4 regions of the Paenibacillus sp. FSL H7-0357 genome follow, and region 1 is predicted to be linked to each of the others. Evidence: riboswitches for the same ligand, from Rfam matches in the RefSeq annotation. Region 1 holds a riboswitch; each other region holds the start of a gene.
What was found. A riboswitch is a leader RNA that binds a small molecule or an ion and turns the genes downstream of it on or off. The one in region 1 is predicted to bind cobalamin.

Region 1 (4,627 bases):
CGTTTCGCCAATGGCGGAGCTGCGTCAGGAGAACGGCCGGCAGGAACCGTGGGCCGTGAAATATTTTGGCGTGGGCAATGAGAACTGGGGCTGCGGCGGAAATATGCGTCCTGAATATTATGCCGATCTGTACCGCCGGTATCAGACCTATGTGCGCAATTATGGAGACAATAAGATCCATCGCATTGCCTGCGGTCCGAATGTCGATGATTATCACTGGATGGAGGTCCTGATGCGTGAAGCCACCCGCTATATGGATTCCATCACATTGCATTATTACACCATTCCGGGTCCTGCCTGGGAACAGAAGGGGGCGGCTACCGGATTTGAAACTGGCGAATGGTTCTCTACGCTGGAGAAGGCGCTGCGCATGGATGAGCTGGTAACCCGCCATAGTGTGATTATGGACAAATATGATCCGGAGAAACGTGTGGGTCTCATTGTCGATGAATGGGGAACCTGGTATGATGTTGAGCCTGGAACCAATCCCGGCTTCCTCTATCAGCAGAACACGATCCGTGATGCGCTGGTTGCCGGTGTAACCCTCGACATTTTCCATAAGCACAGCGGCCGCGTTCGGATGGCGAATATTGCCCAGACGATCAACGTGCTGCAGGCTGTAATTCTTACTGAAGGCGAGAAAATGCTGCTGACTCCTACGTACCACGTATTCAACATGTACAAGGTGCATCAGGATGCGGAACTGCTTGATCTTTCTCTGGAGAGTGGCACCTATAGCTTCGAAGGCCGCGAGATTCCGGAAGTCTCGGCCTCAGCTTCCATTACGGCGGAGGGTGTAATTCATGTCAGCCTGTGCAACCTGAATCATGCTGCTGCAGCATCGCTTCCGCTGGAGCTGCGCGGACTTGCCGGGAAAGAGGTTGAAATTACAGGAACGACGCTGGCCGGAACAGCAATTGATGCCCACAATACATTCAGCCAGCCGGAGGCAGTGACGCCACAGCCGTTTACCGGCTTTAAGCTGGAAGGCGGCAAGCTTAACGTTGAGCTGCCTCCGATGTCGGTGACCGTGCTGGAAATTACCCCGAAGGCTTAAGGGAGCATCCGTTATGAGCACTTTATCAACCTGCAAGGGCTGCCGGGAAGAGTATAAGGTGACGGATGCCCAGATTGCCCGGATTCTGGCTTCATCAATGTTCACCCCGGACAACACCGCTTCAGATGAAGTATACAGGGAGCGGGTTGCCCTTTGCTCAGCTTGTCCGAAGCTCCAGGATGGCGTAACATGCACAGCCTGCGGCTGTATCATTCCGGTAGTGGCCAAGCTGAAGGAGCGCGGCTGCCCGTTGCCGGGCGGCGGTTTGTGGAGTCCGGTCACGGAGTAGCGTTCCGCCAAGCCGTTGGAGAGCCTTTGTCACAGAGGAAGCATCATCGGCTGTGAATACCGGAAAGAACCCCGTGGAGTCCCAGGCATACTGAAATTTTAAACGCCCTCATCACTCGTGGATACAATACCGCGAGGGATGGGGGCGTTTATGTGAGAAGAGAAGAATATATGTGCGGACTTTACAGTGAAGGCGTCGCTTGGCTAGGAATCTGTCCCATTCCCATTGTCAGTACCTGCTGCTGCATCCCTTTTATCCGCGTCAGCACCATTGAATCCATCGGTATAGAACAGCTCTACGACCAGATCCTCGTTGTAATTGCCGAAGCCTTTGCCGAATAAGGTGAGCCCGCCGATATGTTCGGCATCCTCTTCCACCGAGAGCCTGAAGGTCCACTGCTTGTTGCGGATTGCAACCTGCTCCAGCGTAATGTCTGAGAGTTTTAAGCCGTCCATATAGGTTCCTTTTGGGGTAATGCGCAGCTGCTTGAGCAGGCCGTATTGATTGGTGTACGCCGGCCACCAGGCAGGGGTATATTTCCCCGGGCTGTCTCCGTAATCGCCTGGGCTAGTCCAATACCCGAGCTTCTGGCCATTTAGCGTGAACGCAATATCCGAAGGCCAATTATTATTGGTTGACGGTGCTTCGGAGGCAATCTCCATCGTAATGATGAGCTCCTCCGGCTGCTGGCTGGACAACAGGAAGTTGGGTATTTTGTATTCGACATAACCTTTGCCAAACCAGAGAATTCCGGCATTCATCCGCTCCATATCCCAGAAATAACGGGGATCGTCGAAGCTGCCGATGATATGCTCGGTAGTGGCCAGTCCGCAGGTTGGCTCTATCTCAAAGTCGGAATAATGTCCGACCGGTATTTCTTTCCGGTGACCCTTGCGCTCTGCTTTGGCCTGGAGTGGGAAGATAATCTCCACCCCTTCAGCGGCAAGAGAACAAATCTTCTGCAGTCCGCTTCGTCCGGGGGCCATATGGGTGCGGATCAGTCCGGCCGTTTCCAGCTTACGCACATGCATTGTCATAATGGCGCTGCTCAGCTTGACCGCTCCCGCCAATTCCTTTACGTTCATGGGCTGAACAGCAAGCAGCTGCAGCATTCGCAGACGTACAGCGCTTGAGAGCGCCTCGTACACCGGCAGGGAATCTTCGGTAAGATCAAGTTTCATTTTCTGGGTACGCCTCCGGATTCAAGTTATATAGTTAATAATTATATTACTTAAATGGCTTTCTTACAACCCGTAGGGTTCACCGGATGGTGTGCTGGAGAACTTTGCCGCTCCACTTTTATCACAGACACCACCCGGCGAAGTCCACTATAATTGACAGGATAAATTAGCGATAAGACAAGGTGCCCTTGTAACTACAAGGGGTAACAGGGAATCGGGTGCAAATCCCGAGCGGTCCCGCCACTGTAAGGAAGAGCTGAACTTCAGCATGTCACTCGGCAAACAGCCGGGGAAGACGAAGGAAGGCGTTATGATTCCGAGCCAGGAGACCTACCTTGTTTGCGCGCACCACGACTCTACGCGGATAGGAGCGGTGTACGAATTGGTTAAAGAGATGAAGGCATGCAGTTTTGGAGACGGTGGATTTTGAAGATTTGGTGCAGAGCAAGTGCCAGCTTCAGCTCTCCCACATTACAATTCTGCGAATTCTCCGCGCTGTTGCAGCGGGACCACCATCTCTTACATATCTGATGACGTACATAGCACTCCCACCCCCCGGGGCGGGAGTTTTTGATTTGATGCGGCACAAAATGACGAATCCATGGAGGGAAAAGGATGAACAAACGCAAGTTTTGGAGTTTTGCTGCACTTATTGCCGGATTTACCGTTTATTTTTTGCTGAATGAGCCGGGCACGGCTAACGCGATGCATATTATGGAGGGGTTTCTGCCGGTAGGCTGGGCCGTATTCTGGTGGGCGGCGTTTCTGCCGTTTTTTGCCCTTGGAGTCCTTAAGCTGAAGAAAATGACCAAGGACAACCCGGAGCTGAAGCTGCTGCTTGGGCTGGCGGGTGCATTTACCTTTGTATTGTCGGCACTCAAAATGCCTTCCGTAACCGGAAGCAGCTCCCATCCTACAGGAACGGGACTTGGTGCTGTAATGCTGGGGCCGCTGCCGATGAGCGTAATCGGGTCTGTTGTACTGCTGTTTCAGGCGCTGCTGCTGGCGCACGGGGGGATAACGACACTCGGTGCGAATGCATTTTCGATGGCGGTGGCCGGTCCTTTTGCCGGGTATGCGGTCTATAAGCTGCTGATGAAGGTGAATGGACGTGAAAAGCTGGCAGTCTTTATGGCGGCGGCAGTGGCTGATCTCATGACGTATGTGGTGACCTCGGTTCAGCTTGCAGTGGCTTTTCCGGCGGCAGACGGAGGTGTGCTGGCTTCTCTGATTAAGTTCGGCGGTATTTTTGCCGTGACGCAGATTCCGCTCGCCATCAGCGAGGGGCTGCTGACCGTGCTGCTCTGGAACTGGCTGAAATCCTACAGCCCGAATGAGCTGTCGCTGCTGAAACGGCAAACCAAGGGAGGAAGTCTGTGATGAGCAACAAGTGGAAAAATGGATTGATGCTGCTGGCGGTGATTTTGCTGGTGGTGCTGCCTCTGCTGCTGGTGAACGGGGAATTCGGCGGGGCTGACGATGCCGCAGAGGGTGTAATTACAGAGATTGATCCCGGTTATGAGCCCTGGTTCAAACCGCTGACCGAGCTGCCCGGCGAAACGGAAAGCATGCTGTTCGCGCTGCAGGCGGCGATCGGGGCCGGAGTGATTGGCTATTCCATCGGCCTGCTGAAAGGCAGACAGGACCGGCGCAAGCTTAATGATCAGAAGAATTGATGCGTTATCCTACAGCAATGCGCTGAGGCAGCTGCCCGCGATGTGGAAAAGCCTGTTCGCAGCAGTCATGTTCATCCTTTCCTATGCACTTCATCCGGTCTTGCAGCTTGTGATTGCGGGCTGGATGACCGTGTGGTGTGTCCTGTACGCCAAAATCCCGCTGCGCGCCTACGGCCTGCTGTTTGGTACGGCACTTTTGTTCTTTTGTCTGAGCCTGCCGGCCCTATTGCTTGAAATTGGCCTTCCAACTGCCGGTGAGGCGGTAATATCCTTGCAGCTCCCGGCTTTGACTCGTTCGCTATACATTACGGCGGAGGGGCTACACCGGGCAGGATTGCTGCTGGCGCGCGTGTTGGCCTGCCTGACCTGCTGCTTATTTATCATATTTACAACACCGTTCGGAGAATTGCTGCAGGTACTCCGC
Region 2 (4,627 bases), 1.7 Mb from region 1:
TCAATGGCGTCGCAACTTTTTTTGTGTTTTCAGGAGGATTTATCACGTTAAACCTGTTTGTGGTTAGGGGGAGTGCAGCTACCGATCCCATAGTTGCTTCAAACCGGCTTCAGTTAAATCCCGGTGCAACAACACCTACTAATTTGTTCCCGCTTTACTTAATAGGCTCTGACTACAATCCCGCTCCAGCAGATGAGATCATCTATTCCTTATTTGTGAACAGCACTGTAAACGTTAACCGTGTCGGACCTGAAAGTTTTAATGGGTGTGCTTATTCAGACTAGCGCTTAGCTCTTGAAGAAATTCTCAATGGTCACTTTACTGATGTGTAGCCTCTTACTGGCCCCTGGCGTCAGAGCCGATCCGGAAGAGAAGGAACAGTTATGCAAAGACGCTCTACTTACTGCACTAAACCCAGCGATCCAAAATGCAGTAAACGGATATTTTGGCTCTCCACGGCAATACGGACTGTATGATGCAGAGATCATAAAAATCGAACGTGTACAAAAGGGCGGGTTCTTGTTCAACGTAACTGTCAAGGTCAAAACTTTTGTGGGTCCGCATACCAACACAAGGATCAAAGATAAAAATCAACCAGGTACCCACTGATCCAGAGCCTCTTGCTCTGGGCTGGTGGGATGAGGACCCGGTTAAGGTCGATTCTTTTATAGAGGAAGTGGGCGTTAAAGATCTTGAACTGTATCCCGTAAAGCAACTTATAGAAGAGAAAAAGAAAAAACTTGAGACTAAATAATCAGATGAACATAATTCCTTTAATCAGAAACTGCAACAAAAAAGCGCAGCCTCCGAAATCCGGAAAACCGCGCCATGATTGAGTTGTTAAGGATGCTGGTGAAGGGAATTGAACCCCCGGCCTACGCATTACGAGTGCGTTGCTCTACCCCTGAGCTACACCAGCTTAAAGCATTTTTTCTGTCAAACAAAAAATATTATACAACTTCCAGCCAAAAACGCAACATTTTTTTACAACATCTGGGCTTCAATTCTCCTCCAGCTTGCGTTCAACGGACTGCAGCTTGCTGCGGCTTGTAGACGGCTTGTCGCGGCGGTCATCAATCTTCAGCGACGTGGATACCCGCTGCGCCCCGGCAGCGAAAGGTGACTCATGCAGCGCTTCTACGGCAGCGAGAATCCGCGGGATCGGCCCTTCGATAATCGTCCCCATGGATGTAAGCTCATAAGTGATCCCTTCCACTCCCCTGAGCACACGCTGCATATCGGCCACATAGCTGCTAAGGCTAGTGCTGCCTGTGCCGATCGGAATTACGGTTACTTCGCCAATAGCCATCCTGAATCCCTCCTTAATATGCTGTAAAGCAAAACCCTTTATGGAAACTTCCTCGTGGTAACTCATTCCGGACTATAAACCTGAAACTCCTGATATATGTCTCCGGCCTGTTCTTATTGTAGCAACTCCGCCGCACACCCACAAATCGCCGTGAAGATTGTTGCTCCATTTAACACCCTCCGTAACCTTCGCCTCCCCATATTTCTCCGTTAGGCACTCCAGTGTCACGCTCACTATATTTATGGATTCTTTGTGGCATCTTTTAAGACAATTTATGACTTTATCCAGACACTTTTTGCACCCAACTTGTGGATTACCTGTGGACTAACTGTGGATCATTTGTGAGTAAAACCGCAGAACCCGCTCCCCGCGCGGAGTTTCAAAAAATGGTTTACAAACACAACATATTGGGTTATTTTTATCTAACGACAACAAAATATAGTGGAAACAGGTGTTTCGCTCTTTCATAGGGAGCTGAAGCTTAATAGGGAAACGCGGTGCAAATCCGCTGTGGTCCCGCCACTGTAACCGGATGCCTGCAGGCTCTCTGAAGCCCGCGAAGCAGCGTCTACCGGCAATAGCCACTGAGGGGCGGTAAAGCTCTCGGGAAGGCGCCGGAAGATTCACCGGAAGCCAGGAGACCTGCCTGTTTCGCCGACACCATCATTCATGCCTGCGAGGACCAGGTGAGGTGTCCGCAATGCGGCCTGCACAAGCAGACATAGCCTTCCCGTGTTTTAAGGAGCCAAGGCTGCCGATACCTGAAGGCGATAAACCGTTATCGCCCTCAGGTATCGGCTTCTGCGGAATATATAAGAACAGGACAGAGATTACCCCTGTCCCCTGCTTGTATGTTCATCAAGACAACCGGCAAATATCCTTGTAAGGATATTTCGTACGCATTCGGGCATTTTCCGCCTCCTCGGCGGGAGATGCTTTTTTACTGCTATCAGGAAGTATATACTTCGTTCTTACTATACCGAGGGGAGAGAGCTAGACAATGACGCTGCTGGAGAAACGGTACAACGGTGGACAAGCTGCACAGGAAGTTCTTTTGGAGGAAGTTATTCATTTGGGACGGGATATTATCGACAGCCGGGATTTGGATCTGCTGCGCGAGAATGCCAATTTGAACGGAGAAAGCTTCTCCGGCAAAATGAGCAAATTCGGCAGTGAATATTCCAAGTGGTATGCCCGCAACTTCACGATGCCGCCACAGCTCGTGCAGGCTATTCAGGATAATGTCGTGTATGTCCACGATCTGGATCAATACGCCATCGGAACGACCAACTGCATCTTCATCCCGTTTGAGCGCCTTCTCCGCGAAGGCTTCAATACCGGCAACGGCAGTGTCCGTCCTCCGAACTCGATTATGACCGCAATGTCGCTGGTGGCGATTATTTTCCAATCCCAGCAAAATGCCCAGTACGGCGGCGTATCCGCCAATAAACTGGATTACGATCTTGCCCCGTATGTGACCAAATCCTTCGCCAAGCTGTTCCGAAAGGGACTGGAATACTTTGAAGAAGGCCAAGCCGGTGATCACCTCGGCGAAATCACGATGAGCCGCAGCGATCTGGCGGAGCAGTACCCGCGCGCCTTCCGCTTTGCGCAGAAAGAGACCGAAAGCGAAACACTACAGGCAGCAGAGAGTATGATACATAATCTCAATACGATGTCCAGCCGTTCCGGCGGACAGATTCCTTTTACCAGCATCAACTATGGCACCTGCATCTCCCCCGAAGGCCAGCTTGTGATCAGCTCCCTGCTGACCGCTACCATGAACGGCCTCGGCAGCGGAGAAACACCGGTGTTTCCGATCCAAATCTTCAAATGCAAGCAAGGCGTCAACCAGCAGCAGGGCGATCCGAACTATGAGCTGTTCCTTAAAGCAGCCGAATGTTCCGCACGCAGACTGTATCCTAACTTTGCCAATCTGGATGCTCCGCTCAACATGCAGTACTATGATCCGGCTGACCCGGACACTGAATTTGCTACGATGGGCTGCCGCACCCGGGTACTGGGCGACCGTTTCGGACGCAATCACTGCTCCGGCAAAGGCAATCTGTCCTTCAACACCCTGAATCTGGTCCGTCTGGGCCTCGCTCACGGCACTGTGACAGGCCGCCGTCTTGCTCCCGACGAGGAAGGCTTCTACGACGACCTGAATCATTATATGGATATTGCACTGGAAGGCCTGCTGCACCGTTTCCGGATTCAGGCGGCCCAGAAAGCCAAAGCTTCCGATTTCATGATGCGCGAAGGCGTCTGGGAAGGCGGCGAACAGCTTGCTTCTGAGGACAGCGTAGGCGAGCTGCTGAAGCACGGCAGTCTGTCGCTCGGCTTCATCGGTATGGCGGAGTGCATGAAAGCCATGTACGGCAAACATCATGGTGAGGACATGGAAGTCCATGCCAAAGCGCTCGCCGTTGTCCGCCATATGCGCGAGTACTGCGACCGCAAGAGCGAAGAACTTGATCTTAACATCACGCTGTTTGCAACACCTGCCGAAGGCTTGTCCGGCAAATTCACCAAGGTGGACCACAAGGTGCTTGGCTCTATTCCCGGCGTAACCGACCGCGAATATTATACGAACTCCTTCCACATTCCAGTGTATTACGAGCTCAGTGCGGCCAAGAAGATTAGCCTTGAGGCCCCTTTCCATGAATACTGCAACGCCGGAGCCATTTCCTATGTGGAACTGAACGGCAATGCCCGCAGCAACCCGGCAGCTTTTGTCAAAATCATCCGCTACGCGCTGGAGCAGGAAATCAGCTATTTCAGCATTAACCACCCGATTGACCGCTGCTCCGGCTGCGGCTATGAAGGGGTTATCGGCACGAACTGCCCTTCCTGCGGCGCACATGAGCATGATACCCATATCCGCCGCCTGCGCCGGGTAACCGGATATTTGACCGGCGACTACCAGACCCGCTTCAACGCCGCCAAGCAGGCCGAAGTAAGAGACCGCATCAAGCATCTATGAATATTTGCGGCTACTACCCGGAATCAATTAATGAGGGAGAGGGCATGCGGGCCGTCCTCTTCCTCAGCGGCTGCCGCCACCGCTGCCCGGGCTGCTTCAATCCGAAAACGTGGAATTTCAATTTCGGTGAAGTGTTCACCCTGGAGCGGCAGCGTGAGATTATTGCTGAAATTGCCGCTAATCCGCTGCTGGACGGCCTGACGCTGGCCGGCGGGGACCCTTTTTTCTCGGCAGAAGAGGCTGCGGGCTTCATTCATGAGCTTCGCGCTGTGCTGCCGGATTTCTCAATTTGGATTTATACCGGTTATACGTATGAAGAGCTGACGGCTTCT
Region 3 (4,627 bases), 1.1 Mb from region 1:
CGGCCAGCGTGTATATTTTGCCGGACAAGCCTCCTTCAAAAACTGCAACGCCTTGGCTGTCCGTAGTGACTGTTTTACCGCCAATGGTTACCTTCACTCCGGCTGCCGGTGAAACAACCGGTTCGGAAGCAAATGTCGTGTTATTCCATACCCACTCCACCCCGGTAACGGTCACTTTAAACGTTTCTCCCGGTTTTGGCTGCGGTGGAGATACTGCAACGGAATTTACTACCTTCGTGTTGGCACCGGCAAAATAGACAAGCACCTTGTCCTGCGCCTGCAGTTTGAAATCACCCATGCCTTCGCTTGGGTAGATCCATTTCCCGCCGCGCGACACCAGGAAGTTCCAATAGCCGTCATGGGTTCCGTTCTTAATCCCATTAATGCCCGACACATAGCTGCCATAGGAGGACTCCGTAATCTCCAGCGGAATATTTCCGGATGCCGTAAGCTTCTTCAATGCCGCCAGCGCGTTGGATGCTTGCAGCGCTCCCTCAGCGACCGGCCCCTCAGGTCCTTCAACCGACAGGTGGACTGGTACATTCTTGGAGATTACCTTTACAGCTTGCGAATATTTAGCGATAGTTGGTGCATTGTCCGTAACATAGCCGGTTACGGTTAGCGTATAGTCTCCTGCCGGAACACCTTCGGCAAAGACCGCTTTGCCGTCTTCACCGGTTGTTGCCTTCCGGTCTCCGACCGCCACCTCCACACCAGATGCACTTGAGGTTACAGGACTCGAAATATTTGTGGCGTTGTCCCATACCCATTTTATCTGGGTAACCGTAACTGAGAAAGGCTCCTCCTCACCTGGCTGCGACGCGGACAGCGTCAGCGAATTCACCAGCTGCGTATCATTGCCCGCATAATAAACGAGGACCCTGTCAGCTTCCTTAAGTTTAAAGTCCTTCATTCCTACATCGGGATCAATCCATGCCCCATCCCGGGATACAGCGTATTTCCAGCCATCCCAGCCGCCGTAGATTCCGGCTTGGATACCGCCGATTCCCGTTACATAGCTGCCCGATTCATTCTTAATCGGAAGGCCCTTCTGGGCTGCCACTTTCTCCAGCACCTCGAGGACATTGCCTGCGTATGCCATCCCTTCTCCCAGCGTGTTCTGCGGCCCTTCAATTACAAGGGGCACATACACTAACGGATTCGGAACCGCAGGCTTAGTGAAGTCATACAGCTTGCCGTTTCCGCCCCCGCTGTACAGGGTGTAGGCCACCAGCGCCTGCAGCCCCTGCTCTGTAGCAAATGCATTTACATTTCCGCCCTGATTATGGGCAAACCCGCCGCCCTCTACGCTGAAGCTGAGCAGTCTGCTTATCAGGTCTGCTTCACCCTTGGTAAATTCTGCTCCTTCCGGGTCTACCCCGAAGGAGGCAAGGCCGATAATGACCTGTGCCGCGCTTTCGCTGCTGCCTCCAAAGCCGCCGTTGCTGTCCTGCGCAGCGGACAGCCAGGCTACTGCTTTTTGCCCGGCAGTTGCAACCAGAGGATCACTCTTATGCGCAGCAAGAGCCGTCAAAGCCATCGCCGTCATATCCGGCTCGCTCGCCCCGGAAGTCAAGGCGAACCCGCCGTCCGCATTTTGCTTGGACAGGATCTCGCTCAGCAGCGCCGCTTTGCTCCATTTGGCATCCGCCCCAATGGTATAATTGCCGGAATCCAGTGCCAGCAGCGCATAGACCGGATTGTTCAGCGTCTGGCCGCTCATTTTGTCACTGTTATAGATACGCTCAACCAGATTAAAACCCGGTTCAGAGCCGTTTCCGGCAAAGTTCGCCGGATCAGCCCCCACGGCTTGTACCGCGAGCACAATCCGTGCATAATCAGTGACTGCGGCAAAGCTGCCGCTGGCCGTCCGAACTTTTTGCTCCAGCAGCCGGACATAACTTTCCGGTACTTTGTAGCCCGCCTGTGCGAGGCCAACCGCCTGCCATTCTGACGTCACACCGCTGCTGAGCATATACTCGGCAGCCGCATAGGTCGCTCCGGCAACGGTAATCTGCTGCTTCGCTGTTAATGCAGCCGCAGCCGGCTCTGCGCCAGATTCGTCTGCTGCATATACAGCAGCCGTAACACTTTCCGTTCCCCCGGACGCGGTAGCGGAGACCGCCCCGGCAAACACTTGTCCTGAAGGAACAAGCGCTGTGCCCAGAATCGAAATAACCAGCAATAAAGCCAGGCCAAGCATAAAGGACTTGGCAGAGAGAAGAGTCTTCATCGTTAACCTCTTTCCGTGAATAAAATAGTTGAAGCAGCGGACAACAAGAAGAAACGGCTGTGCTGTCCCTTTCAAAAGGACGGGGCCGTTTCTGCGAGAGAGAAGGAACACGTACAGCAACCGGCTTATTCCTCATCCTCATCCCTCAAAAAAACCGCCCCTGTTAAGGGCGGCCTCGGAAGAATACAAATGAAGCACGGCGGTGCTCAAGCTCCGCCACCACATCCATTTGTAATGTTCCGCATTCTTACCCCACGAAGAATAGAAACGTTCAAGAAAAAGGCAGGTCTCCTGGCTTATGCTTCACCGCTTCCCTCCGCCTTCCCGTCCTTGCTTCACAGGACAGTGGCACCCTTAAGAGTCGCTCCGCATTTACAGTGGCGGGACCGCGCCGGACTTGCACCGGCCTTCCCTTTTAAGCAAATTCTATGGATAGAATCTGCACCCTTTTCACTAGACTATCAAATTTTAATATTCATAATCATATCCACTATTTCCTTGTATGTCTATAGAAAAGCTGTCCAATGCCGCCCGTTGTCGGCTGATCCCTTTTCGTAAGCATCAAACACACTCTTCGTTGCTCCCAACCTGTCTGCACGCAGTTCATCATTAGTAGCGGAAAAAATGCCCGCTAAGTTTTAGCTACTCCCACATTAATAAGGATTAGGCGGATTTACACCCGCTATTATTTCGCAAAACGCCTCATCTGGCTCAACCGGATAATTTAGCGGTAATATTTCGTCTTATACAACTTATTCTCAATCTATAGTCCACATTAGAGGGAAATTTCCCCTTTACTGGGTATGATCCGCAATAACCAACACCGGGGCTCAGTGTAAAGAAAAAAATCCTGAATGCGCATCTACCCTGCTCTTTCCGGGCAAAACATGCGGTTCAGGATTTTTGTCTATTTATATCGCTTTACTCAGCAGCATCGGTTGCTGTTCCGCCATCATCCGAAGGCGTTGCAGTCGCAGTTGCAGTAGGCTGGGCACTCGGTGTAGGGGCTGCCGTAAGTGCTGGATCCGACTGCAGAGTCAGCTTGTAATCGCCCGCGATGATCATGTTGCCCTCGGCCAGCTTAGCCCCCGGTTCCAGATCCACAGTGACTTGGTACGAAGCCCCCCCGGTCACGCCCGGCGAAGGCGCGGATGACACAGCCGGGGACGCACCGGCTTCCGTTCCGGTGTCCGCGTTCCCTGTCGCGCCGACTTCTGTTCCGGCGTTCGCGTTACCCGTCGCGTCGACTTCTGTTCCGGCGTTCGCGTTACCCGTCGCGCCGGCTTCTGCTCCAGCGTTCGCGTTCCCTGTCGCGCCGACTTCTGTTCCGGCGTTCGCGGTCCCCGTCGCGTCGACTTCCGTTCCGGCATCCGCGTTCCCTGTCGCGCCGGCTTCTGCTCCGGCTGACGCATCCGGCGTTGCCGTTCCACTGCCGCCGTTCAAGCCGGCGGCTCCCGCATCCGGCGACGGAGCGAGGCATCGGCTCGACGTCGCCGTGACCTTGTAAACCTCCGGATCCCCACCGGAGGCTGCTACACTGATCTCCGCCGGAGTAAAGGCGGTGCATTCTTCAGCGTCAGCAAAGGTGAACACCAGCCTGCTGCCCGTGCCTTCTCCGCTGCCGCTAAGATACACGGCAGCAGGCGGCTGGCCGCCGTCCGGTGCTGGGCTGCCCTCCGGCAGAGCCGTGTCCGGGCTGTCCGGCCGCAGCAGGCTGATGGCGATAATGACGCCAATCAGTACGATCCCCAGAATGGAGCCGGAGATCAGGAGTTGAAATCGGCTGCGGCTAACCCACCGCGCCAGCGGCGAAGCCAGCTGGGAGCGGGCTTCGTTATATACATTTTGCAGAGCAGGCCCGGCAGCGGAGACATAGCTTTTGCGGAAGTCCCTGCTTTTGAAGGCTTCACGGTCGCTGTTCAGGAAATACTTTAGAATCGCCCGGCGGTAGCCCGGGTACAGCTTCTTCTTCGACACCGTGAACAGCCGGTTGTTCTGTGACCAGGCCAAGAAACGGTATATCGTTTCTTTGTCGCCGTCCGCTTTGCGCTTCACGAGATCCAGCAGCGCGTCATAATCCAGCGGGCCGCTCTCGCGGTCACTATTGTGATAGAAAGCGAGCGGCAAGCGCTCGAACGGCTCTACACTTCGCGATTCCTTCAGCCAGCGCCGTCCGAGCAGCTGTACATCATCCAGCTCCTTTGGTGACAATCCGGCAAAAAGTTCCTCATCCGGATTCTCCTCCCCGAACCAGCGGTAGGCAGCGCGCAGCGCATTGGATTTTTGCCTGCTGATGGAATCAAGCGGCGGCTGCCAGTCCGCCGTATCCCGGTAGCGCAGGAACGAAATCTCCAGCAGCTGCTCCTGTGTCAGCTCACTGAGCGATACACGGTT
Region 4 (4,627 bases), 3.4 Mb from region 1:
CTTTGTTCCGGTGGGGCTGGCCATCCTGCATAGCTTGTTCGCCTTTATTGCGCTGCAGCGGCTGTTCTATCTGTCCATCGCTGCCGAAACGGGCGCGGTGCTTATCGGCTACCTGGCTGCGCAGGGGTTATACTTCTTCCTTATCCGCAGCCGTTATTTGCGCAATCTCAAAAAAAATCTCATCTGAACGCGGAGGAGCACGATATGAAAACATGGATTACCGATTTTATGGAACAGTTCGGCTATCTGGGCATTTTTCTGATGCTGGCCCTGGAAAATATTTTTCCGCCTATTCCCTCGGAGGTAATCCTTCCGTTCGGCGGTTTCATGACAACCACTTCCGGGATGACCATCCCCGGCGTGCTGGTCGCCTCAACGGCCGGCTCGCTGCTGGGAGCGCTTGTGCTGTACTGGATCGGCCGGATGCTTGACGTGAACAGACTGGAGCGGATTGTGGACCGCTGGGGCGGACTGCTCCGGATCAGCGGAAAAGATATCCGCAAAGCGGATGCCTGGTTCGACAAATACGGCTACTGGACGGTATTATTCTGCCGGATGATTCCGCTGGTGCGGAGTCTGATCTCCATTCCTGCCGGAATGTCGGGGATGAAATTCGGATTATTCATGCTGTTTACGACGATCGGGACGCTCGGCTGGAATGTGCTGCTTATTCTGCTGGGTGCTGCGCTGGGAGAATCCTGGGAGGATATTGGCGTGTACATGGAAGCTTACTCGAGTGTCGTCTACGTATTGATTGCTGTGGGAGTTGTTGTGGGTGGTGTGCTCTATTTCCGCAAACGCCAGTCCGGTAGAAAACCGGTAGATACCACAGATTAATTAAATTCACAGGTTTCGCAGAACTATTTAAAGCCTCGCATAGGGTGAGGTCAACAAAAAGGAGGGGATCAATATGGAGCTGCTGACTATCATGAAAGCCATCATTCTGGGAATTGTAGAAGGATTAACTGAATTTGCTCCGGTATCCTCGACCGGCCATATGGTAATCGTGGATGATATGTGGCTGAAATCCCAGGAATTTCTCGGAAAATATGCGGCGAACACGTTCAAAGTAGTCATCCAGCTGGGTTCGATCCTGGCGGTAGTGATCATTTTCCGCAACCGGTTCATCGACCTGCTGGGTCTCAAGCGGTTTAGCCGCAAGGAGCTGACGGCGGTGCCGGAAGGACAACCTCCGGTGGAGACGGAAGGCCGGCTGAAGCTGGCGCAGGTCATTGTAGGACTTATCCCTGCAGGAATCCTCGGTTTTCTGTTCGAGGATTACATCGATGAGCATTTATTCTCGACGTCGACGGTGTTGATCGGTCTGGTCATTGGTGCAATATTCATGATTTTTGCCGACCGGTTCGCCCCCAAAAAAATCAAGACAGAGAGTGTTGACCAAATTACATATAGACAGGCGCTATCGGTAGGTTTGATCCAATGCTTGTCGCTCTGGCCCGGCTTTTCACGCTCCGGATCGACCATCTCAGGTGGTGTGCTGCTGGGTATGAGCCACCGTGCGGCTGCCGATTTTACCTTTATTATGGCGGTGCCGATTATGGCGGGTGCGAGTCTGATTTCACTGGTCAAGAACTGGCAGTATTTTACGATAGATGCCCTGCCGTTTTTTATTGCCGGGTTCATTAGTGCCTTCCTGTTCGCGCTGCTCTCTATGAAGTTTTTCCTGAAGCTGATCAACCGGATCAAGCTCATGCCGTTTGCGATTTACCGTCTCGTTCTTGCCGGGGTAGTCTACCTCGTCTGGTTCTAAAAGATAGGCTGAAACAGTCCGTTAACTGCTATCATTTATCGAAAAGGAACCGGGAGTACCTCCTTGCTAAGGACGGTGCAGCCGGTTCTTTTTGCTGTATACCAAACGTTCTGCCGAAGCTGCTTCTTGAAGAGAGGCTGTGAGGGAATGTGCGGCAGAATCGCCGCAAAATGAGCCTGCACGGCGCCAGCTATAGGGAATGTGTATAACGGGAATACCCATAAATCTGTTGCGGATAAGGTATCGGATTCAGTATGATGGCATCAGATTACGGGATGAATACAATTTGCAAATATCGGAGACAGGCGCCAGCCGGAGTATCAGAAAGGCCCGGAGGCTTAATAGGGAAATTCGGTGACAAGCCGATGCGGTCCCGCCACTGTAACGGAAGAGTTCATAGCAGCCCATGTCACTGGCCATCTCTACTTCGCCGGGAAGACTTGCTGATGGATGCCGACGCCGCTAGCCAGGAGACCTGCCTGTCTCAACAGCACTGCAGTACCTACGGAAGATAGGGAGGTGTTAAGACGTTACCCATTGGCAGCCCATGGGCGTCTTTCCCTGCGGACTGGTTAGGGGAAGACGCTCTTTATTATCGATACCGACTGAGATCATTAACTAAAGCTTAAGGCATTTACTATAGACAAGGGAGTGACTGTAATGACAAACAACATCAAGACGAGCAGCCTCGGTTATCCGAGAATCGGAAAGAACCGGGAGTGGAAAAAGACGCTGGAGGCTTACTGGAGCGGCAAAATCAATGAAGAAGCCTTCCGCGCGGAAATGGCCGGGATTCAGCTTCAGCACCTCAAGACACAGCAGCAGGCCGGGATCGCACTGATTCCTGTCAATGATTTCACCTTTTATGACCATGTGCTGGATACCGCTGCTATGTTTGGCATTGTTCCTCCGCGATATGCCTACGATGGCGGAGACATTCCGCTCGATCTGTACTTCGCCATGGCGCGCGGCAATTCGGCCGCCCCTGCCTGCGAGATGACCAAATGGTTCAATACGAATTACCATTATATCGTGCCGGAAATCGGCGGGCAGACTCCCCGCCTGATTGAGAACAAACCGCTCGCTGCCTACCGTTTCGCCAAAGAGCAGGCGGGTATTGAAGGCAAGCCGGTTATAGTCGGACTCTATACCTTCCTGAAGCTCTCCAAGGGGTTCGCTGCCGATCAAATTGCAGAGGTTGCTGCCCGTTTCCTGCCGGTGTATGTGCAGCTGCTGCAGGAGCTGCAGCAGGAAGGCGTGGCTTGGGTACAGATCGACGAACCGGCTATCGTAACCGGCTTAACCGCGGAAGAAGTTGAACTGCTGGGAACTATCTACAGAGAGATCGCTGCAGCAGTGCCCGGACTTCATGTCTTGCTGCAGACTTACTTTGAAGCCGCAGAGCCGCTGGAAGCGCTGCTGGAGTTGCCTGTGCAGGGTATCGGACTGGACTTTGTCCATGACGGCGGGGCTAATCTGGCCTCGATCCGGCGTCTGGGCTGGCCAGAGGACAAATGGCTGGGAGCGGGCATTATCGACGGGCGCAATATTTGGCGCTCCGATCTGGATGCCAAGCTTGAGCTGGTCCGTGCGCTGAAGTCCCATGTGCCGGACGAACGGCTGATCCTCCAGCCATCCTCCAGTCTGCTGCATGTGCCGGTAACTGTTCAAGGCGAGGACAAGTTAAAGCCTGCGGTACGGCAGGCGTTGGCCTTCGCCGATGAGAAGCTGGCGGAGCTGAGTCTGATTGCAGCAGCGGCGGGCGAGGATGGGCAGGTCTATGCCGCAGCGCTCGCTGAGAGCCGCGAGGCGCTGAAAGTGTTCCGCGCCCTGCCGGAACGCGGGCGCCAGGATGTGGCTGAGCAGGTGAGCAGCCTGGATAAGCTGCCGGACAGCCGCAGCTTGCCTTTCGCGGAACGCGTGAAGGTGCAGCAGCAGAAGTGGCAGCTGCCGCTGCTGCCGACAACGACGATCGGCAGCTTCCCGCAGACGCCTGAAGTGCGCCAGGCCCGGCTCAAATGGCGCAAGGGTGTCTGGAATCAGGAGCGCTATGACGGATTTATCCGCCAGCAAATTGCAGATGCGATTACTTTTCAAGAGGAGCTCGGGCTGGATGTGCTCGTGCACGGTGAATTTGAGCGGACGGATATGGTTGAATTCTTCGGCGAGAAGCTGGCAGGGTACCTCTTTACTAAAGGGGGCTGGGTCCAATCCTACGGTTCACGTTGTGTGAAGCCGCCGGTCATTTATGCCGATGTTGCGTTTACCGGCCCTATGACCGTGAAGGAAAGTCTGTACGCCCAGTCGCTCACCAGTCTTCCGGTAAAAGGGATGCTGACCGGTCCGGTGACCATTCTGAACTGGTCGTTTGTCCGTGATGATCTCAGCCGTGAAGAGGTGGCTAACCAGATCGCCCTTGCCCTGCGGTATGAGGTTCAGGCGCTTGAGGAAGCGGGAATCGAGATGATTCAGGTGGATGAACCGGCGATCCGTGAAGGCCTGCCGTTAAAGGCTGAAGATCATGAGCATTATTTGAACTGGGCGGTAAGATCTTTCCGTATCGCTACCAACTCTGTGAAGGCGACCACGCAGATCCATACGCATATGTGCTACAGTGAGTTCAATGACATGATCGGATCGATCTCGGCGATGGATGCCGATGTAATCTCCATCGAGACCTCGCGCAGCCATGGGGAGCTGATCGTCAGCTTTGAAGAACAGGAGTATGACAAGGGAATCGGTCTTGGTGTGTATGATATTCATAGTCCGCGTGTACCGAAGGTAGAGGAAATGACACAGGCTATTGAGCGGGCGCTGCGTGTGCTTGATGCCGGACAGTTCTGGATTAATCCGGAC

Region 2: it holds a riboswitch for cobalamin, as region 1 does, so the genes downstream of both, H70357_RS02245 (anaerobic ribonucleoside triphosphate reductase) here and H70357_RS09430 (energy-coupling factor ABC transporter permease) in region 1, are expected to answer to the same signal.
Region 3: it holds a riboswitch for cobalamin, as region 1 does, so the genes downstream of both, H70357_RS34175 (S-layer homology domain-containing protein) here and H70357_RS09430 (energy-coupling factor ABC transporter permease) in region 1, are expected to answer to the same signal.
Region 4: it holds a riboswitch for cobalamin, as region 1 does, so the genes downstream of both, metE (5-methyltetrahydropteroyltriglutamate--homocysteine S-methyltransferase) here and H70357_RS09430 (energy-coupling factor ABC transporter permease) in region 1, are expected to answer to the same signal.

Annotation. Positions count from the first base shown of each region.
Region 1 is NZ_CP009241.1:2,161,693-2,166,319, forward strand. It holds gene H70357_RS09415 (alpha-N-arabinofuranosidase) at 1-1,057, shown strand, start outside; gene H70357_RS09420 (DUF6171 family protein) at 1,071-1,346, shown strand; gene H70357_RS09425 (ArsR/SmtB family transcription factor) at 1,550-2,527, opposite strand; cobalamin riboswitch at 2,691-2,879, shown strand; gene H70357_RS09430 (energy-coupling factor ABC transporter permease) at 3,143-3,907, shown strand; gene H70357_RS09435 (energy-coupling factor ABC transporter substrate-binding protein) at 3,907-4,203, shown strand; gene cbiQ (cobalt ECF transporter T component CbiQ) at 4,187-4,627, shown strand, end outside.
Region 2 is NZ_CP009241.1:507,275-511,901, reverse strand. It holds gene H70357_RS02265 (hypothetical protein) at 1-284, shown strand, start outside; gene H70357_RS37005 (DUF3888 domain-containing protein) at 310-609, shown strand; tRNA gene H70357_RS02255 (tRNA-Thr) at 848-919, opposite strand; gene H70357_RS02250 (MTH1187 family thiamine-binding protein) at 1,001-1,309, opposite strand; cobalamin riboswitch at 1,742-1,973, shown strand; gene H70357_RS02245 (anaerobic ribonucleoside triphosphate reductase) at 2,310-4,295, shown strand; gene nrdG (anaerobic ribonucleoside-triphosphate reductase activating protein) at 4,292-4,627, shown strand, end outside.
Region 3 is NZ_CP009241.1:1,084,252-1,088,878, reverse strand. It holds gene H70357_RS34175 (S-layer homology domain-containing protein) at 1-2,233, opposite strand, end outside; cobalamin riboswitch at 2,498-2,697, opposite strand; gene H70357_RS04820 (GAP1-N2 domain-containing protein) at 3,155-4,627, opposite strand, start outside.
Region 4 is NZ_CP009241.1:5,516,682-5,521,308, reverse strand. It holds gene H70357_RS24415 (ABC transporter permease) at 1-187, shown strand, start outside; gene H70357_RS24410 (DedA family protein) at 205-837, shown strand; gene H70357_RS24405 (undecaprenyl-diphosphate phosphatase) at 911-1,771, shown strand; cobalamin riboswitch at 2,058-2,268, shown strand; gene metE (5-methyltetrahydropteroyltriglutamate--homocysteine S-methyltransferase) at 2,432-4,627, shown strand, end outside.